One region of the Nocardia sp. GCM10030253 genome, then DNA from elsewhere that is predicted to be linked to it. Evidence: riboswitches for the same ligand, from Rfam matches in the RefSeq annotation. Region 1 holds a riboswitch; each other region holds the start of a gene.

Region 1 (2,192 bases):
ACGGTGATACCGCCGCGCCGAGGTCGCGCAGCAGCTGCACGCGCGCCTTCAGCGCGTAGGCGGGCGCGCCGAGATCGGCGAACACGGCACCGTGGTAGCTCGGGTCCGGGGTGGTGAAACCGGGGAACCGTGGCTCGCCCTTCTCGTCACGCACGGTCCAGTCGAACGTGCCGCCATCGACGATCACGCCGGCGACCGCCGTGCCGTGCCCGCCGAGGTACTTGGTCGCCGAGTGCACCACGATGTCCGCACCGTGCGCGAGCGGCTGGATCAGGTACGGGGTTGCGACCGTGTTGTCCACGATGAGCGGCAGCCCGTTGGCGTGCGCGATGGCGGAGATGCCGGGAATGTCGAAGATGGCGCTGCTCGGATTGGCGATGGTCTCGCCGTAGAACGCCTTGGTGTTCGGCCGGATGGCCGCACGCCACTGCTCGAGGTCGTCGGGGTCCTCTACGAAGGACACCTCGATACCGAGCTTGGGCAGTGAGTAGTGGAAGAGGTTGTAGGTGCCGCCGTAGAGGTGCGGGCTGGACACGATGTGGTCACCGGCCGAGGCCAGGTTGAGGATCGCGTAGGTCTCCGCGGCCTGCCCGGAGGCCAGCAGCAATGCCGCGACACCGCCCTCGAGGGCGGCGATGCGCTGCTCGACCACGTCCTGGGTCGGGTTCATGATCCTGGTGTAGATGTTGCCCGGTTCGGCCAGACCGAACAGTGCGGCCGCGTGATCGGTATCGCGGAAGGCGTAGGAGGTGGTCTGGTAGATCGGGAGGGCGCGTGCGCCGGTGGTCCCGTCCGGGGCCTGCCCCGCGTGAACCTGCTTGGTCTCGAAGGACCACTGCGTCGGATCGGACGAAACGGTCGGATCGATATCGGCTGCGGACGCGATGGGGTCACTCATGTCTTGCTCCAAAGAGGGTTGTTCGCCAGAACTACTTGCTTACCGGGGTGTGGGCGACGGACAACAACACATTGGGGGAACCTCCTGCAGTAGCGCGCTTGCTCTCGACTTTCGAGAGCCCGGTCATCACCCGGAGCACCCCACCGCTGCTGGAGGGTTGCCGTCCAGCAAGCCGGGGCTTCGCGCTGGCACTCATGACCTGATCGGCATCATAGCTGGCGGTCGGGCGACGATCGAAATCCGTTGCCGAACTCACTGGGTTTCGGTGGCCTGCGGGATGCAGCAGAGGCGTACGAACTCGTCGTAGGTCGTGAGGAACGCGGTGCGGCCCGCCAGGGCTGCCGCTGCCGGGTCGTCTTCATCGAGTATGTCGACCGAGCACTCCATCCCGAGCTGACCGATCAGCTGCCAGGTGCCGACGATCAGCCGCACCTGCAGTGCGTCGGGCTGAGTGTGGAGTCGTTCGGCAAGCACCTCGGCGATCGCGATGGTCTTGTGGTCGGCGTGCTCGAGGCTGCGCGCGCTGACCGACGGGCTGCTGCGCAGGATGCGCTGCATTTGCTGGAACTGCCGGAACGAGATCGGCTCAGTTCCGCCTGCAGCCTGGTCGACAGCGTGCAGGAAGGCCTCGCGCAGCGCTTGCAGCTCGTTGCCGGTGACCGGGAGTCCGCGCAGGGTCTCGGCGACGGCGAGGCCGAAGTCCTTGATCGGCCCGAGGACGATGTCTTCTTTGCTGTCGAAATACCGGTTGATCGTGCGGGGTGACACATCCGCGGCGTTGGCGATCTGCTCGACGGTCGTGGCATCGAAGCCGTGCGCGTCGCAGAGGTCGAGTCCGACCTCGATGATGCGCAAGCGGGTCTGCTGCTTTTTGCGCTCGCGCAGGCCCGCGGGCGCCGGACTCGCGGCATGGTCCTGGTTCGCCTCGGCGCTGGCAGGGGAGTCCGCTGCGGCGCTCGCGCCGGTCGGCGTTGATGACTCGAGCATCCTCCCACTCTATCGCAGCCAGGCCTTTTCGTGTCGCCGACAGCCAAATGTCGGATTGCGACATTTTTCTCTTGACGACAAATGTCTGACAATGACAGGATGATCGCCATACTTCGAGTTACGAGGAGATCAAGGTGACCGAGACTGCGACAGCGGTAGACGTTCCAGAAAAGCAAGGCAGTTCGGCGCGCTGGTTGGCCCTGGCGGTGATCGCGTTGGCCCAGCTCATGGTGGTGCTGGATGCCACCATCGTGACCATCTCGCTGCCGTTCGCACAACGTGATCTCGATATCAGTGATGGCAACAG
Region 2 (2,192 bases), on a different contig from region 1:
CTGCTGGGCGGCCGCGCGGGCGGCCCAGCCTGCCTGATCGGCACACGGCGAAGGTGCGCGGCGGCGGTGCGCCGTCGAGTGGTCGACAGACTCCGTTCGGCCGCACCGGCTACGCGGCGGACGCGGCGGTGCCGACGCCGAGGGCCGCGAGAATGGCCGCGCTCGCCTGTTCGAGGCGATCGCGGACCTTCGGCTTGCGCAGCATCGCCACCGCGCGGGAGGCGGCGATAGCGAGCAGCACCATCTCCACAGCGGCGATGCTCGACTCGACCGCGCCGAGGGCGAGGGTGTTGGCAAAGGTGACCTCGGTGAGGAATTGGGGCAGCACCGCGAGGTAGAACAGGCCGACCTTCGGGTTGAACATGCACGACACCACACCCGCGGCGAACGCCGAGCGAATCGAGGCGGGAGCGCCGGAATTCGCCTGCGCGGTAACCGCTTCGGTGGGGTCGGCGATCGCACCGGCCGCACGGCGTTGCCGCCGGTGGTCGATCAGCGCCCGAACTCCCAAGTACACCAGGTAGATTCCACCGACGATCTTGAGCGCGCGATAGGCCGTCGCCGACTGCTCCAGCAAGGCGGCGACGCCCGCCGCGACGACAACGGCCCACACGATGCCGCCCAGCGCCGATCCGATCGCCGCGGCGATCCCCGGTCGCGCGTCCACGATCGAGAAGCGCAGCACCAGGAACGAATCGGGGCCCGGTGTGATCGACAGCAGTACGCACACGCCGATGAAACTGAGCAGCAGGGAAAGCGTCACCTACCGATGGGACCGCACATCACGACATCGCGCAACTGGGTTTGACGTGCGCAGATCGTGCGCGACTAGCCTCGGCTCCTCCGGTGGCGTTCGCGATACCGGTTGACAGCGGCATGTGGGGTCTGTCAATCTCGGTGCAGGTCATGAGTACCAGCATCAAGCCCTGGCTAGCTGGTCGGCAACCCTCCTCCGCGGTGGGGTGCTCCAGGTGACGACCTGGCCGCCGCCCGACCGGGCGCGGCAAGCGCGGACTCGAATAACCCCTTGGTTCCGGGTCCCATAGCCGACGGGATTTCGTGATGACTGCTGTTGTGGATCAGAGCTGTGCCGCCCTCGCCCGGGTTTCCGGCGACGACCTGCGGGTGCCGCTCGTTCAGGGCGGAACGACCACCTACGCCAACTTCGACTACGCCGCGAGCGCACCGGCCTTGGCGCAGGTCGCCGACCGGGTACAGCAGTTGCTGCCGTACTACGCGAGCGTGCACCGCGGTGCCGGCTACGCCTCGCGGATCTCCACCGAGTGCTACGAGGCCGCCCGCGGTTCGGTGACGCGGTTCCTCGATGCCGACGATGACCAGGTGGTGGTGTTCACCCGCAACACCACCGATTCGCTGAACCTGCTCGCGGCCTGCGTGCCGGGCGACACCGTAGTGCTCGATATCGAGCACCACGCGAATTTCCTGGCATGGACCAGGCACGGTCGCCGCGTCGTGCGAGCCGCGGACACCGTGGCCGAGACCATCCGGCTGCTCGTCGCCGAACTGTGCAGCAAGCCTGCCGCGCTGCTCGCCGTCACCGGCGCCTCCAATGTCACCGGCGAGGTACTGCCGCTGGAGCGGCTGGCCACCATCGCCCACCAGTGCGGCGCTCGCATTCTTGTCGACGCGGCGCAGCTGGCGCCGCACCGGCGAATCAGCCTGCGCGACACGGGCATCGACTATCTGGCGTTCTCCGGCCACAAGCTGTACGCGCCGTTCGGAGCGGGTGTGCTTGTCGGCCGCCGCGATTGGCTGGATGCCGCCGACCCGTATCTGGCAGGCGGCGGTGCGGTCCGCGAGGTCACCACCACCGGCGCCGACTGGGCCCCCGCGCCGCAGCGCCACGAAGCGGGCTCCCCGAATGTCCTCGGCGCGGCAGCGCTCGCCGCCGCCTGTGACGCGCTCTGTGCGATCGATCCCGAAACACTCGCCACCCACGAGCGCGCGCTCGCCGAGCGCCTGCGCGCGGGACTCTCCGCCATTCCCGGCGTCGATCTTCTCCGCATCTGGGACGACAGCCCCGACACCGTCGGCATCGTCGCCTTCACCCTCGACGGTTTCGTCCCCGGCCACGTCGCCGCCTACCTGTCGGCCGAACACGGCATCGGGGTCCGCGACGGCCGCTTCTGCGCCCACCCGCTGCTCGCCCGTCTCGGCCTCGACGGCGCGCT
Region 3 (2,192 bases), on a different contig from region 1:
CCGCAATCTCGCGATTCTATCGGTGGCCCGGAGGGCCGCCCGCGCCGGTGCGGTGACCTTCGGGATGTCACAGCGGCCTCCGCTTCACTGCGTACCCACGGCGCGCCCCGACATACACAGTAGCGACGCCGATCGTCCGCGACGTGTCGCCGAGTTCGGGGGCGGGCGCCGGATACCCCCGCGGACCAGGGATCATCGTGGACATGACCGATCAGCGAGACACCGACGGCGACCAAGTAATCGAGGTCGATCAGACCGACTCCCGCTCCGCGTGGCCGTTCATCGCGGCCGCGGTGGTCGCGGCGGTCGTGGTCGTCGCGATCGTGCTCGGCGGACTGCTGTCACCGGCTGAGAAAAATGTCACAGAAGCCGACCGGATCGCGGCCGCGGTCCGCAACTACGCCGACGCACGCGGCCGTTCGGATATCACGCCGCCGCCAGGTGTGGCCTGCGACGGATTCGACGAGGGCAAGTCATCGCTGGCGCCCCAACTCGGCGGCATCGAAACCGGAAAGTCGGTCGAGATAACCAAAATCGAGAATCCGATGGTCAACGGGAATCGGGCGAAGGCGACGGTGACGACGAAGGTCGACGGCAAGGAGACGCCCGCGACCTGGAATCTGACGCGATCCGGCGACCGTTGGCTCATCTGCGGTTGACTCGTCCTGCGTCGTGAACTGGGGTTTGACAGGGTGACCCCCGCCCAGGCAATCTCAGAACCAGGTCATGAGAACCAGCGTCAAGCCCCGGCTTGCTGGTCGGCAACCCTCCTCCGCGGCGGGGTGCTCCGGGTGACGACCTGGCCGCGCACCGAAACCCAGGTGCGGCAAGAGCGGATTCACAGGAGGTCCACATGAGTTATGCCGGTGACATCACCCCACAGCAAGCGTGGGAACTATTGCGGGACAACCCCGAAGCCGTCCTGGTGGACGTGCGTACCGAAGCCGAATGGCGCTTCGTCGGAGTTCCCGACACCACCTCGATCGAGCGCCCGACGGTGCTGATCGAGTGGGTCGACGGAACCGGCACCCGCAACAGTGCCTTTGTGGAGCAACTGACCGAGGCACTCGACGGCCGCGACCCGGAGGCCCCCGTGGTGTTCCTGTGTCGCTCCGGCCAGCGTTCCGCGCATGCCGCCGACATCGCGACCAGCCTCGGGATCGGCCCGTCCTACAACGTGCTGGAGGGCTTCGAGGGCGGCCTCGACGCGACCGGCCATCGTGGCGGTTCCGGCTGGCGGGCCATCGGACTTCCGTGGCGGCAGTCGTGATCACCGGCGGTTCCTTCGACAAGCCGCTGCCCGAGGGCGTCGGTCCGGCGACCCTCGGCGTGCGAGGTGGCTTGCGGCGCTCCGGTTTCGAGGAGACGGCCGAAGCGCTGTACCTGACCTCCGGCTTCGTCTACGAGAGCGCCGAGGCCGCCGAGGCCGCGTTCACCGGCGACGTCGAGCATTTCGTCTACTCCCGCTACGGCAACCCGACGGTCGCCATGTTCGAGGAGCGGCTGCGCCTGATGGACGGCGCCGAAGCCTGCTTCGCCACGGCCAGCGGTATGTCCGCGGTCTTCACCGCGCTTGGCGCGCTGCTTGGCGCCGGTGATCGACTCGTGGCCGCGCGCAGCCTGTTCGGCTCCTGCTTCGTGGTGTGCAACGAGATTCTGCCGCGCTGGGGCATCGAGACCGTCTTCGTCGACGGCGACGACCTCGACCAGTGGGAGCAAGCGCTGTCGGTGCCAACCCAGGCGGTGTTCTTCGAGACACCGGCCAACCCCATGCAGACGCTTGTCGACGTGCGCCGGGTCACCGAACTCGCACACGCGGCGGGCGCGAAGGTGGTGCTGGACAACGTTTTCGCCACACCGCTGCTGCAGCGCGGCTTCGAACTCGGCGCCGACGTTCTCGTGTATTCCGGCACCAAGCACATCGACGGCCAGGGTCGGGTGCTCGGCGGCGCGATTCTCGGCGAGCACGATTACATCGACGGCCCGGTGAAAAACCTGATGCGCCACACCGGCCCCGCGCTGAGCCCGTTCAATGCGTGGACTCTGCTCAAGGGCCTGGAGACCATGCCGCTTCGGGTGCGTCATTCGACCGCATCCGCGCTGCGCATCGCCGAGTTCCTCGAGGGCAACAAGTCCGTTGGCTGGGTGAAATATCCCTTCCTGGAATCACATCCGCAGCACGCGCTGGCCAC
Region 4 (2,192 bases), on a different contig from region 1:
GCGCGTCGATTGCCGACTGATATGCGCCGAACAGATCATTGGGAGCGGCCGATTGGGCCAGGCCAGGGCGCTCGGCGGACGCAGGAGCTGACGCGGCCGGGGGTGCGGGGGCCGGAACCGCCGGGGCGCCGACGGCGATGGCCGGGGTTGCGAGCGCTAGTGCGGCCGAGCTGGTCGCAATGGCGGTAAGCGTGGTCAGACGGCGCACAACGGTCACAGCGGACCTCTCTCATCGTCGGCACGATCGAGGTCAGGGTACTCCGGCAAACCCTCACAACAGGGCTTCTTCCGACTGGCAACTTTCCGGCGCGTCGCGCGTCGCACGGTCGACACTCGGGCCGAAAGGTGGGGCGTGGCGACGGGCTAAATGATCGCGGGCATGGGGCGCTCGGACAAGGGCTGCGCTCACAGTGATTCCTAACCTTGTTCTGGAGTGCCCTTACTTCGCATGCTGATCGGGCTAAACCCTTCGAGGCCCGCGCTCGGCGCGGGCCGCACCATCCAGAGCGACCGAGAGACCTGGCTCGTCGACGTCGCAGCAACCCCCCGCTCGCCGGGTGCGGGTGCTTCCGCCGGGAACGATGGAGGAAACGAAATGATCACCGAGCAATGCGTCAACCGTTGGGCCCGTCGTCATGTCGACCAGTGCCGCGTCACCGCCGCGAACTGTCGAGGCTGATCGCGCCGCCAGACCGTGCACCCGTCGCTGGCCGGGTGATGTGACCGCCGCCCGATGAGGGGCGGTCCCGTTCGTTTTCTTCGAAGGACCTCGACATGAGTGCGTCCATCGCATCCGGCGCCGCCGTCGGCGGTGCGCCCGGCTCCCCGGACGGGCCCGGCACGAAGGCCGCACCCGGTAGGCCCGCCACCGCAACACCCGACGAATCCGCCAGATCCGACGCCGCTGAATCCCGTGGCCTCGCCCCCGCATCGAGCGAGCCGGGTACGACGGGCGATCCCGCCATCGTCAGTGCACGCAGCGCTACCGCGACGCTCGACAGCGGCGCTGCAACCGCACTCGGTGAGACCACCGAGCCAGCGCTGAAGGTTGCCCCGACACGGCATCCATGGCGGTGGGTGATCAGTGCGGTGGCGCTGGTGCTGCTCGCGCAGTTCATACATGGGTTGGTAACCAATCCGGGCTGGGATTGGTCCACGTTCGCGAAGTACTTCACCGCGAAGTCGGTGTTGTCGGCACTGCGGGTCACGTTGGAGCTCACGGTGTGGGGTACTGCGCTCGGGTTCGTGATCGGTACCGCATTGGCGATCGCGCGGCTGTCGAACAATCCGGTGCTGCGGGTGATTTCATGGGTCTACATCTGGGCGTTCCGGTCGATTCCGTTGATCGTGCAGCTGCTGTTCTGGTTCAACCTTGCCTACCTGTACAACACGCTGTCCCTCGGAATCCCTTTCGGCCCCCCGTTTCTGACCTTCGAAGTGAACGGCGTGATCAGCGGGTTCACCGCGGCGGTGATCGGGTTGGCGCTGCACCAGGCGGCATACTCGGCCGAAATCATCCGTGCCGGCTTCATCTCGGTCGATCCCGGCCAACTGGAAGCCGCGGCGGCGCTCGGCATTCCGCGCCTACGCCAGTTCCGCACCATCATCGTCCCGCAGGCGATGCGATCCATCCTGCCGAACGCGACCAACGAAGTGATCAGCCTGTTCAAGGGCACCTCGATCGTGTCGGTGATGGCGATCGCCGAGCTCTTTTACCAGGTCCAGGTGATCTACGGCCGCAGTGGCCGGGTGGTGCCGCTGCTCATGGTCGCCACGGTCTGGTACATCATCCTGACCACGATCCTGTCGGTGGCGCAGTTCTACATCGAACGCCACTACGCCAAGGGCGCACAGCGCACACCGCCGCCGACACCACTGCAGCGGGCATGGCAGAGGCTGCGCGACGTCGCCGAAATCGGTTCGGCCGCACCGCGCGGAGCGACCCGATGAGCGCCGGTGCGCTCGACACGGTCGAGCAGCGGCATACCGGCACGGCTCCCGCCGTCCAGGTCCGTGGTGTCCGCAAATCGTATGGCGCGCACGAGGTCCTGCGCGGCATCGACCTGACCGTCGCCGCGGGCGAAGTGGTCACCGTCATCGGCCCATCCGGTTCCGGCAAGTCGACGCTGCTGCGGGTGATCAACCACCTGGAGCCGCTCGAAGCGGGCACCGTGCACATCGACGGCGAGCTG

Evidence for each region. A riboswitch is a leader RNA that binds a small molecule or an ion and turns the genes downstream of it on or off. The one in region 1 is predicted to bind S-adenosylmethionine.
Region 2: linked by a shared signal. The riboswitch ahead of ACFQZZ_RS10395 (aminotransferase class V-fold PLP-dependent enzyme) and the one ahead of ACFQZZ_RS30625 (bifunctional o-acetylhomoserine/o-acetylserine sulfhydrylase) in region 1 are both predicted to bind S-adenosylmethionine.
Region 3: linked by a shared signal. The riboswitch ahead of ACFQZZ_RS28375 (rhodanese-like domain-containing protein) and the one ahead of ACFQZZ_RS30625 (bifunctional o-acetylhomoserine/o-acetylserine sulfhydrylase) in region 1 are both predicted to bind S-adenosylmethionine.
Region 4: linked by a shared signal. The riboswitch ahead of ACFQZZ_RS13770 (amino acid ABC transporter permease) and the one ahead of ACFQZZ_RS30625 (bifunctional o-acetylhomoserine/o-acetylserine sulfhydrylase) in region 1 are both predicted to bind S-adenosylmethionine.

Annotation. Positions count from the first base shown of each region.
Region 1 is NZ_JBHTDL010000014.1:231,535-233,726, reverse strand. Features, by position in the region: gene ACFQZZ_RS30625 (bifunctional o-acetylhomoserine/o-acetylserine sulfhydrylase) at 1-898, opposite strand, end outside; SAM riboswitch class IV at 988-1,098, opposite strand; gene ACFQZZ_RS30620 (TetR family transcriptional regulator) at 1,151-1,885, opposite strand; gene ACFQZZ_RS30615 (MFS transporter) at 2,020-2,192, shown strand, end outside.
Region 2 is NZ_JBHTDL010000005.1:430,515-432,706, reverse strand. Features, by position in the region: gene ACFQZZ_RS10400 (LysE family translocator) at 110-763, opposite strand; SAM riboswitch class IV at 903-1,016, shown strand; gene ACFQZZ_RS10395 (aminotransferase class V-fold PLP-dependent enzyme) at 1,063-2,192, shown strand, end outside.
Region 3 is NZ_JBHTDL010000012.1:440,985-443,176, reverse strand. Features, by position in the region: gene ACFQZZ_RS28380 (hypothetical protein) at 204-659, shown strand; SAM riboswitch class IV at 723-839, shown strand; gene ACFQZZ_RS28375 (rhodanese-like domain-containing protein) at 854-1,270, shown strand; gene ACFQZZ_RS28370 (O-succinylhomoserine sulfhydrylase) at 1,267-2,192, shown strand, end outside.
Region 4 is NZ_JBHTDL010000006.1:315,123-317,314, forward strand. Features, by position in the region: gene ACFQZZ_RS13765 (hypothetical protein) at 1-217, opposite strand, end outside; SAM riboswitch class I at 495-588, shown strand; gene ACFQZZ_RS13770 (amino acid ABC transporter permease) at 1,042-1,950, shown strand; gene ACFQZZ_RS13775 (amino acid ABC transporter ATP-binding protein) at 1,947-2,192, shown strand, end outside.